2 linked regions of the Stieleria varia genome follow. The protein of the gene in region 2 interacts with the protein of the main gene of each other region in a pairwise test. Links are inferred from orthologs where the notes say so. Each region holds a gene or a part of one and is shown on either strand. Other genes may lie near its edges.

What was found. Proteins that work in one complex are often made in the same cells at the same time.
Region 1: the proteins of Pla52nx_RS31255 (region 2) and ileS interact in binary tests that used the Escherichia coli proteins (3 or more experiments, as listed by UniProt). The link is inferred for Stieleria varia from one-to-one orthologs.

Annotation. Positions count from the first base shown.
Region 1 is NZ_CP151726.1:398,658-404,955, reverse strand. Bases 1,443-5,559 are described here. They hold ileS (isoleucine--tRNA ligase), read left to right. Parts: upstream 1,443-1,822; coding sequence 1,823-5,359; downstream 5,360-5,559. Other genes in these bases: purN (phosphoribosylglycinamide formyltransferase), read left to right, coding at 5,359-5,559; Pla52nx_RS01530 (hypothetical protein), read right to left, coding at 1,443-1,448. Outside these bases: Pla52nx_RS01535 (hypothetical protein), read right to left, coding at 3-323; more of Pla52nx_RS01530, read right to left, coding at 333-1,442; more of purN, read left to right, coding at 5,560-5,991; Pla52nx_RS01515 (RecQ family ATP-dependent DNA helicase), read left to right, coding at 6,080-6,298. UniProt on the Escherichia coli protein: Catalyzes the attachment of isoleucine to tRNA(Ile). As IleRS can inadvertently accommodate and process structurally similar amino acids such as valine, to avoid such errors it has two additional distinct tRNA(Ile)-dependent editing activities.
Region 2 is NZ_CP151726.1:9,232,401-9,237,577, forward strand. Bases 1,251-4,246 are described here. They hold Pla52nx_RS31255 (sugar ABC transporter substrate-binding protein), read right to left. Parts: upstream 3,240-4,246; coding sequence 2,262-3,239; downstream 1,251-2,261. Other genes in these bases: Pla52nx_RS31250 (sugar ABC transporter ATP-binding protein), read right to left, coding at 1,251-2,229; rbsK (ribokinase), read right to left, coding at 3,236-4,204. In the rest of the region: Pla52nx_RS31245 (ABC transporter permease), read right to left, coding at 1-681; more of Pla52nx_RS31250, read right to left, coding at 709-1,250; Pla52nx_RS31265 (endonuclease/exonuclease/phosphatase family protein), read left to right, coding at 4,383-5,177. UniProt on the Escherichia coli protein: Part of the ABC transporter complex RbsABC involved in ribose import. Binds ribose. Also serves as the primary chemoreceptor for chemotaxis.

The sequences.
Region 1 (6,298 bases), 8.8 Mb from region 2 along the record:
TGTCAGTCGACGCGTACGGCAAAGTCCAGGCTGTCCATGGAGCCGGGGTCGCTGGCGTCTGACGGCTTCGTCCGATTCAATGCGTCGCGCCACTGGATCAGTTTTTGCAACGTCAGGTCGTCCGCCGGCAGCGGCAACGCCGAGTGTTCATCGAGCACCGCGGGTGCTCTCACAAACGATTCGTCTGCCGCCGGAACGACAACGGATTCGCCCGACCGCCACTCACTTAGCTTCTCGTTGACGACGTCTTGAATGCGGCTCCGGCGGGACCAGCCCACGACACCGACCAAGCCGACGAAGACGAGAAGGATGGTTTTCCCCACGATCCTCATTTACAGACCCTCCACCGAAACGACGCTCTTGCTCGCTTCGTAGCGTTTGAGCAAGATGTCTTTGCCTTCGTGCATGCCAGCGTTCTGGTAGGCATCCTGATCGGATCGCGAACCGTCACTCTCGACGTACAGTTCACCGGTGAAATCAAAGTCGATGTCTTCCAGACCTTGCATCGTTCCTTCAACGACTTCTCGCAGCCCGATCACTTCTTCCTCCTGGACACGGCCGTCCAAGATCGCTTGGCGGTATTGGACCAAGCGGTCCAGCACCGACTGTTGATCGGCGACTCGACTGTAGGCGAGATCCAGATTGTGCTTCTTTTGCTCGAGGCTCTTGGCCAAGTTCAGCAATCGCTCACGAGTCTCCGCCATTCGCTTGGCGGTGTGACGTTGAATCTCGGCTGATTGACGCGCGGCCTTCAGACTGGAGTCCACTTTCGCCACTTGGACATCGATCTCCGGTGGCAGTTCACGACCAGCAGCCAACAACGGGCCGATCTTGGATGCCGCCTGTTGCAGATCGGCGTCCAAACGGTTGGCTTCCCCTTCGCTTTTTTGTGCCGCCGCAATCGCCGTCGCTTCTCTCTGCTGTTGCTTTTCGAGGTAGCTGCGAACGTCATTGAGCGTGTCATCGATCGCTTGCTGGACCACCGGCTCCCCGTCGAGCAACGTTTGCATGCCCTGGTGCAACTCGCTGAGAACCTGTGACGTCTTATCCTCAAACTCCGCGTACTTGCGTTTGTTGGTCGGGTCCGCAGCCAACTCGCTACGCAGGTGGATCAACTCATTCACGCCCGAGTTGATCGACTGCTTGATCGCCTCCAGCGGCTCCTTGTACTTGGCGATCGAGTGCTGCTTGAGGTCCTCCGATCGCTTCTTGAGATTCGCGATCGTGGAGGGTACCCGCTGCAGGGAGCCTGAGTCCGTTACAACGGTCGACGCTGCATCTGATGACGCTGACAACGGAATCGGTGTGAGCGTTTGGGCCGAAGACGATGCCAGCGGCATCAAGCATGCCGACAACGCGACCCCCGCCATTGCGATCGCGGTGCTGCGCCGCCTGATAGTGGACCAGCCCCCAGCGATCGATGACGGACGAAAGATCCGATGAAACATGAATGGAACTCCTGGTGGTGAGCAGGGGGAGACCACTGCTGCGACCGAGGCCCCCCCCCTTGAAACGAACCCAGCCGCATGACTGTCTGTGATGATTATCGCAAAAGGAATGAGTACGCAAATTCATTGCATTTAAGTTCCATGCGAATGGGGCTGCCCAAGGGGCCATTTCGCCTTGGAATGAGGGCATTGCCCCAAAGCAAAGAATTCCCAGCGAACCCGGCAAGTCGAACTGGACACTCTCAAGTCACCCGCTCGGTGCGGTCGTCAAGTCATGGGCAAACGGTACAATTGCCATCCGCCCGGCATGCCGACATGCCGACTCGGCCTCGCCGATCTGACTTCCTCTCTCGACACTCGATTCGCGTCCTCCCATGCCAGACTCCGGTTCTCCCTTTCAAGCCGCTGCCGCCAGCCCCCGGTTTTCCGAACTGGAAGAACAAATCCTGGAGTTCTGGGAGCAACGCGACATCTACCAGCAATCGCTGCGTCGCCGCGCCGACTCGCCGCCCTTCGTTTTTTTCGAAGGCCCCCCCACGGCCAACGGCATGCCCCACCCCGGACACTGCCTGACCCGGGCAATCAAGGACGTGTTCCCCCGCTACAAGACCATGCGGGGATTTCGCTGTGAGCGCAAAGCCGGCTGGGACACGCACGGATTGCCCGTCGAAGTCGAGGTGGGCAAGGAACTGGGCATCCACAGCAAAGAGGAAATCGAAGCCTACGGGGTCGAGCCTTTCATCCAAAAATGCCAACAAAGTGTTTGGCGTTACATGCAACAGTGGGAGCGGCTGACCAAACGGCTCGGTTTCTGGGTCGACCTGGAAAAGGCCTACGTGACTTACCATCAGTCCTACGTCGAAAGCGTTTGGTGGAGCCTCAAAAACCTCTTCGATCGCGGACTGCTCTACCAAGGACACAAGATCGTTTGGTGGTGGGCTCAGGGCGGTACCGCCTTGTCTGCGGGCGAAGTCGGCCAGGGGTACCGCAACGTTGCCGACCCCAGCGTGTACGTGCTTTTTCCATTGGTCGATCAACCCGATCGCAGCTTGCTGGTCTGGACCACCACTCCGTGGACGCTACCCAGCAACATGTACGCTGCCGTGCATCCCGAACTGGAGTACTCACTGGTCAGTGACCCCGAGTCGGGCAAAGAGCTGTACATCGCTACCGCGCTGGTGGAAACGATCGCCAAGAAGAGCAAACGGGAACTCACGACGATCGAGACTTGCACGGGCAAAGACCTCATCGGTCTGCGTTACGTCCCACCGATGGACGGATACTACAAGACACTCGGTGAAGTCACCGGCGAGCTGGTCGAGCCAAACGGCGATCAAACGCAAGACTACCACTACTGGCGAGTCGTCTCCGCGGACTTCGTCACCACCGACAGCGGTTCGGGCATCGTTCACCAAGCCGCCGCGTTCGGCGAAGTCGACTATGAAGTTTACGACACCCAGCGTCAACGATTCGTCGAGGGACAGCAGCCCGATCTGCTCTGCGCTATCGGACCCGACGGTAAGTTCACCGAAGCCGTCTCGGAGGATTTGATCGGGGTTTGGGTCAAGGACGCCGACAAACCGATTTCGCGTGACCTCAAGGAACGCGGTTTGATGTTCTTGCAAGAACAATACTTGCACGATTATCCGTTCTGCTGGCGCGACGACAACGATCCCCTGATCCAGTACCCGCGACGCAGTTGGTTCATCCGAACGACGCGTTTTCGCGACATGATGCTCAAAAACAATTCGCAGATCGGTTGGCAACCCGAACACATCCGCGACGGACGCTTTGGCAATTTCCTGGAGTCGAATGTCGACTGGGCGCTCTCGCGTGAACGCTATTGGGGCACGCCGCTGCCGATCTGGGTATGTGACGAAACCGGACGGATGGAAGCGGTCGGCAGCTACGAGGAACTGCTCGAAAAACCAGGCATCGACGGCACCCAAGTCTGGTTGGCCGCCAAACAAGAAAACCCCGAGTTGGTCGACGACTTGCGAGTTCACAAACCGTACATCGATGCGGTCACCTATGATTCGCCCTTCGCCGACGGCTCACGCATGCGTCGGGTCAGCGAAGTCATCGATTGCTGGTACGACAGCGGCGCGATGCCCTTCGCCCAGTGGGGATGGCCACACCAAAACGATGCCGCGTTCCGCTCGCAGTTCCCCGCCGATTTCATCAGCGAAGCCATCGATCAGACCCGCGGATGGTTTTACAGCCAACTGGCGATCAGCACGATGCTCTTTGGCGAAGGAGCCTCGGTCGTCGAACCCGGCTCGACCGGCATCGATCCATCGCAACTCGGCATCGCCGATCAAGCGTTTCCGCATCCGTTCCGCAATTGCATCGTGCTGGGACTGATGCTCTCGCAATGGTGGGAGAACAACGACGATGACAAGAAGACGATCGTTCTGAGCGAAGAGGAAACGAAGGATCACAAGGGGAAGAACTTCACCAAGCAGACCGGCAAAATGTCCAAGAGCTTGCGAAACTATCGCAGCCCCGAGGAAATCTTTGACCGCTACGGTGCCGATGCCCTGCGATGGTATTTCTTTGCCAATCAAGCGCCGTGGAACTCGATCATCTACGCCGAGCAATCGATCAAGGATTCCATCCCCGAGTTCCTGCTGCGTCTTTGGAACACCTTCAGTTTCTTTACCATCTACGCCGAGATCGACGGGTTTGATCCGACCGCCGCGACCGGTGCGGACGAGCAACTCTCGCCAGCAAGCCTCGCGTCGGCGCCCAAGTATCGCCCGGCATCGCAGCGCAGTGAGATCGACCGCTGGATCCTTTCGGAATTGAACCGAACGATCCAGATCGTCACGGAGCGGATGGATCAACTGGACAACTTCAATGCCTGTCAAGCGATCACACGTTTGTTGGACGGATTGAGCAATTGGTACGTCCGCCGCAGTCGCGATCGTTTCTGGGCCAGCGATGCCGATGCACCGGACAAGCATGACGCGTACTGGACGCTGTACGAAACACTGCTGGAGCTGACCAAGCTCGTCGCACCGTTTGTTCCTTTCCTGTCCGAGACCCTTTGGCAACAATTGACGCGACCGTTCGCTCAGTCGGCAACCAAGCCACTGGCCAGCGTTCACCTCTGCGACTACCCCACCAGCATTCCCGATCGCATCGACCGGGAGCTTTCCGAATCGATGAACCTGCTGCGTGAGATCGCTTCCTTGGGTCGCGCCGCACGTGCCAACGAAAAGCTCAAGGTGCGACTGCCGCTCGCCGAGGTCACGGTGATTCTGACCGACGACTCCAAGCAAGCATGGCTGCAAAGTCACGACGCGTTGGTCCGCGAGGAACTCAACGTCAAAGCGGTTCACTACACGACCGCCGGCGAAGAATACGTCCAGTACACGGTCGTCCCCAATTTCAAACGATTGGGACCAAAGGTCGGCAAACAGATCCCGCTGGTGAAAAAGACGCTCGCCACCGCGGATGGCAATGAATTGCTGGCCGAATTGCAAAGCACGGGCTTTGTCACACTTGCTCTGCCCGAGGGTGAACTGAAGCTTGACAGCGAAGACATCGAGATCCGATTGCAAGCCAAAGAGGGCTGGGCCGCAGCGCAAGGCACCCAGTGCGTGGTCGTGCTCAATACCGAGGTCACCCCGGAACTGCAACGCGAAGGCATCGCCAAGGATTTGATCCGCACGGTGCAAAGCCAACGCAAGGCGATCGATTGTCAGTACACCGATCGCATCCGCGTGGCCGTGATCAGTGAGTCCGATGAAGTCGCCTTGGCGATGTCCGAGCATCGTGAGCTGATCATGGGCGAAACGCTGGCCGACGAATTGACGACCACCGCTCTGGATGGCGTCGAAAGTGTTGCTTGTGAACACGGTGACGTGTACGTCCAGATCTGTAACGCGGCAAAGGCTGGCGCGTGATGAACAGCTCGCCCCTGCCCATAGCTGTCTTCCTCAGTGGAGGAGGACGCACGCTGGAAAACCTGCTGCTGCATCGCGATCAGCATGACTTGCCGATCGATGTGCGTTTGGTCATCAGCAGCCGATCCGACGTACGCGGTCTGACGATCGCGCAAGACGCGGGTATTCCGACATTGGTGGTTCGCAAATCACAGTTCGGCGATCAGGAGGCGAAATACAGCCAAGCCATGTTTGAGCCGGTTCGTCAGTCCGGTGCCCGTTATGTGGTCATGGCGGGTTTCCTAAAACACGTCTTGATTCCGGATGATTTTGATCATCGCGTGATCAACATCCATCCATCACTTTTGCCCGCGTTCGGCGGTCAAGGCATGTTCGGACATCACGTGCATCAAGCCGCCATCGATCGCGGGGTCACCATCAGCGGCTGCACCGTGCACTTTGTCGACAATCACTACGACAACGGCCCGATCATCTTGCAAAAATCTTGCGAGGTGCTGCCCGACGACACCGCCGATCGCTTGGCCGCCCGTGTGTTCGAGAAAGAATGCGAGGCGCTGCCCGAAGCCCTCCGCAAACTCGCCGCACATCCACCCAGTACGTCAGCCTTTCGTACGTCAGCCTTTCCAGGCTGACATACCCCCAAACTGTCAGCCTAGAAAGGCTGACGTACATCCGAACCTTCAGTCCACAAAGGCTGACGTACTTTCCAGGGGCAACACCATGTCAGACATCAACGACGCTCGACAGATCCTTCGTCAACGTTTCGGGCTCGATGAGTTTCGTGATGGACAGTCCGACGTCATCTCCCGACTCTTGCAGGGAAAAAACGTTGCGGCCGTCTTTCCCACCGGCGGCGGCAAGAGTCTTTGTTACCAACTGCCCAGCCAGTTGCTTGAGGGCACCACGGTCATCGTCTCACCGCTGATCGCATTGATGAAA
Region 2 (5,177 bases):
CAAGCCCGCGATGCCACATAGCAAACCCGAAATCACAAACACGCCGATCGCGTAGGGCTCCGTTCGAATTCCCGACATACGGACGGCTTCCGCGTTGGTCCCGATCGCAACGCAGTAGCGTCCGAACACGGTGCGGGTCAGCAGGAACTGGGCGGCAAAGACAGCGACCAACGCGATCAAGAATGCAGGCGAGAGCCCCAAACGGGCAATCGGTTCGCTGATCGGTGCGACCTCCGATCCGATCGTCAGCACTTGTGAGTCGAGCAACCGCTGTGTGGCCCCGCGCGCGATCTCCAGCATCCCGAGAGAAACAATGAACGACGGAATTCGAAACCATGTCGAGATTGCGCCCGTTGCGAATCCGCAAATTGCACCGGTCATCAAGCACGCCGGGATGGTGGCCCAGAGCGGCCACCCATGATTCGCCATCAGCACTCCCAGCACCGCGCCGGATAACGCCATCACGCTGCCCACCGACAAATCGATCTGCCCGACGACCAGCACCAACGTCATCCCAACCGCGACCAATGTCAATTCAGGAATCTGGCTGGCGATCAGTCGCACGGTGCTGAGCTGAAAAAAACTACCTGTGCCCAAACCAAAAAAGACAATCAGCAGTGCAAGCACGGCGGTCAAGCCACCGTACTGCAAGACGGCAGATCGGAAGTGTTTGTGTTTCATGATTCAGGTGTCGTCTGGTTGGTGACTTCAGTCCAGATTGGTTGCTTTGGCTCGATACTGCGAGAACGCGGCTTGCATGATCGCTTCGTCCGTCCAGTGTCCCCGTTCAAAATCTGTCACCCACTTGCCAGCGGACATGACGCCGATGCGGTCACAGGTTTCAGTCAACTCATCCAGATCACTGCTGACGATCACGATCGCCTTGCCCTGCTTTGCCAAGGATTCAAATAAATCGTAGAGTCGATTTCTCGCTGCCACGTCGATGCCCCGCGTGGGTTCGTCAAAGAACAGAATCTCCGCATCAGCGATCAGCCATTTTGCCACCGCAACTTTCTGTTGATTGCCGCCACTGAGCGTCCTCACTGCTTGGTCGATGTCGTTGCACTGTGTGTCCAGCGAATCAATCATCGCTTCGGTGGCCTGGATTTCGCGGGAACCAAGAATGATTCCCCCTGTGGAAAATCGCTTGCCGAGTGCACAGATCGTCGAGTTCATTCGAATGGATTGTGACAGTAAGAGTCCGTTCTGCTTACGATCTTCCGTCACCATGGCCAGGCCCGCCGCGACCGCTTGTTTGGGATGCTTGAACGTTGTGGGGCTGCCGTCTGTGCCAACCGACACACTGCCGGAGCTTGCCACATCGGCGCCAAAAATCAGTCGGATCAACTCGGTGCGGCCTGACCCGACCAGGCCGGCGATGCCGAGTCGTTCTCCGCGTGCGACTTCAAACGTGACGTTATCGACCATACCTCCGGTCAAGCCATCGACCGCCAACGCTCGCTCATCGGTTCGGTGGGTTTCAAAGGAATGGTCTGCGGACTGAGAGGAAACGCCGCTCATCCATTGAACCATCTGGTCGGTCGTCAGCGATTTGGCATCTTGCGTCGTCACAACCTTTCCGTCCCGCAGTACTGTGACGCGATCTGCCATTTGAGCCACTTCGTCGAGTCGATGACTGATGTAAATGATTGCGACACCGTCACGACGCAATTGATGCAGCCGTTCAAACAGGCGATCCGTTTCTCCGACGCTCAACGCGGCGGTGGGTTCGTCCAATATCAATAGTTGGCACTGTCGGTCCAACGCCGTCGCGATCTCGACCATCTGTTGTCGCCCGACGCCCAAGCCACCCATGATGGCTTCGGTGTCAACGTCATCCAAACCGAATCGGTCCAAGGCCTGTCGTGCTCGGGCATCCAGCGTTTTTCGATCGATCACTCCGAACTTGGCGGGCAAACGATTCAGCAAGATGTTCTCCGCGACGCTGAGTGTGGCCACTTGATTGAGTTCTTGCTGAACGATTTGGACACCGGCGTGCTCAGCAGCTTGCTTTCCAGCGGGGGCAAACGAGTCACCGTGCAGCTCCATCCTGCCCGAGGTGGCGGTGATCAATCCTGAGATGATCTTGCAGAGGGTGCTCTTGCCGGCACCGTTGGCACCGAGCAACGCATGGATCTCGCCACAACGGACATCCAGCGAAACCCGATCCAGCACTGTGACCGAGCCGTAGCGTTTGACGATCTCCTCCAGGCGAAGCACGGTCTGCATGAAATCTCGTGTCAGAGGTAACCCAGTGAAAGCTACTGCAGCGTTTCTGCAGTGACCAAGTCAACCGGTGTCTCGACATCGCTGAGCGTGCTGTTGGGATCGGCCAGCAGTTTGAGCGCCGCTTCGATTCCGAACACGGCTAGCTTGTCGGCATGTTGGTCGGCCGTCGCGAGGATCTTGCCGTCGCGGATCGCTTGAGCGGCTGCGTCGATGTTGTCAAAGCCGACGATCAACAGGTCGTCGGATCGGCCAACACTTTTTGCTGCCGCGACAGCGCCCATCGCCATGCTGTCGTTGGCGGCCAAGATCGCTTTGATCTCGGGGTGTTCGCTCAACATCGAGGAGGCGATCGTGTTGGCATTGCTCATTTCCCATTGTGCGGATTGACTGTCGATGATTTTCATGCCGGCTTCGTTCATCGCTTCATCAAATCCAGCCTTTCGCATTCGGCCATTGTCAGAGGTCTGCAGGCCTTCCAAGATCGCCACGCCGTCGCCGGGTTGCAGCTTGTTTGCCAAGTAGGCACCAACCGATTTCGCACCGGCTTTGTTGTCTGGACCGACGAACGGAATCTGCAAGCTTTCCTCTTCCAGCATTTCGGGACTCAAGCGATTGTCGATGTTGACGACCACGATCCCGTCTTTCTTAGCACGCCGCAGAGCGGGAATGAGTGCTTTGGAGTCGGCCGGTGCGATGACGATCGCGTCGACACCACTGGCCACCATTTCTTGAACCAACGCGACTTGGCGGCTGATGTCGCGTTCGTCTTTGAGTCCCTCGACGTGCAAGTCATACTGATCACTGTGAGCCGCTTGATGGGCCACCGCACCGTCGGCCATGGTCGAAAAGAATTCGTTGGCCAGCGATTTCATGATCAAACCGATCTTGGGTTTCTCTGGCGACGAAGGGTCGGCTTGACTCGATGACGTTGTCTTGGATGAACATCCAGCGAGCATGACGAAGGCCATCACGAGAAGGGGAATCACCATCCGTTTCTTGTATCGTTTCATTTCGTTTGACTCCAGAGTTCAATGATTTCGCTGCGTGTTCCGATGCCGGTTTGAGCCCCCATGCGGGATGCCGCGATCGCGCCGGCCGCGTTGGCCAATTGAACGGATCGGATCAAGTCATTCGTTTCGGCCCACCATACCGCCAACGCTCCGGCGAATGCGTCCCCGGCAGCCGTCGTATCGATCGCTTTGATCGGGTAGGGTGCAACCGTGTGGACGATCCCATCCGTTAGTAATACCGTGCCGCGATCACCCATCGTGATGGCGACATGGGCGGCGCCGCGGGCGTGCAGCTGCCTCGCTGCCGCCTCAGCTTGCGTGACAGTCGATACGGGCAATCCTGTGATCGCGGAGGCTTCTGTTTCGTTCGGGCAAACCAAGTCGACTTGCAGCAAAGCGTCGTCCCAAGGTGTCGGAACGGGAGCGGGATCCAGGATGATACGAGCGCCATTCTCATGGGCGATGCGAATGCTTTCCAGAACCGCGTCGATGGGGATTTCCAATTGCAGCAAAACGACATCCGCGTTTGCGAGCAATGCGGCGTGTTTCCTGACATCCTCTGGAGACACTTGTCCGTTGGCGTTGGGGACCACCATGATCGCATTTTGTCCACTTTCCTCGACGGCCACGACGGCCAAACCACTGGCGCAGTCGGTTGACCGCATCACGCTCGCGCAATCAATGGCTTCACGCCGCAGTTGTTCCACCAATCGTTCGGCGAACGAATCGTCGCCCACCCGACCGATCATGCTCACGTTGCCACCGGCGCGGGCCGCCGCCACGGCTTGGTTGGCGCCCTTTCCGCCGTTAACTTCGCGAGAGCCCGATGCGGTCACGGTCTCCCCAGGCCTCGGCAAGGCCTGACAGCCGATAACCAAGTCCATGTTGATCGAGCCGACAACAGCGATCGCCGTGCTTTTCGACGATGTGGCGTCGTGCTGATCAGAGAGAAGCGTTTCGGTCATTTCAAGCTTCGGAGGTGGGAACCCTTGGGGACGCTCAGTATAGCCACAATCGCGTTGCCAACGTCACATCGGCGAGCCGCTTCGAGATTCCCAAACACAATGAGTCAATCTGGCACTCGATGCCTGTACGTCGCTCGACACCCCCCTACAATGAACTCTGAAACCTATTCCCCGAGCATTGCGACCATTGTTTGTTCTCGCGTTGATTACCGTTGTCTTGCTGAGCGTGATCGCCATTGGATCTCTGCTGACGATCAGCAATGATCCCCACTGGTTCATTCGCGGATGGGATTTTCCTCACGTTCAATTGGTGGCCATCACGGTTGTCTTGGCCGTGATCTATCTTGTCGCCGCCAAAATGTGGTTTTCGACCAATGCCCTGCATCCGGGCTGGCACTGGACCGTCGGCTCGCTGGTCACAGTGATTCTCGGTTGGTTGGCGTACGGCATCATGCCCTACACGCCGATCATGCCCGTTCAGACCATGCCGGCTGCGGATTGGAACGACGATCGCAAACTGCGGTTGGTGGTCTCCAATGTCGAGATGGAGAACACCGAATATGAACTGTGGATGAAAACGATCGCTGAGGCCGATCCGGACATCGCGATCATCTTGGAAGTCGATGAGCGTTGGATGTCAGCGATTGAACCACTACGCAAGAAGTACGATCACGAGATCGCTTGCCCGCAAGACAACTGGTACGGCATGCTGTTGCTGTCAAGATTTCCTATCCTGGACCACGAGATCCGATTCCGGGTATGTGACGACGTTCCATCGATCGATGCGGTGGTGCAGTTGCCATCGGGTGACAGCGTTCGAATGCTGGCGGTGCATCCACGACCACCGGAACCGATTCGCGACAACGATTCGAAAGCCCGCGATGCCGAATTGACACTCTACGGTCGCGACTTAGAAGGATTTGATCAACCCGCTATTATCGGTGGCGACTTGAATGACGTTGCCTGGTCTTCC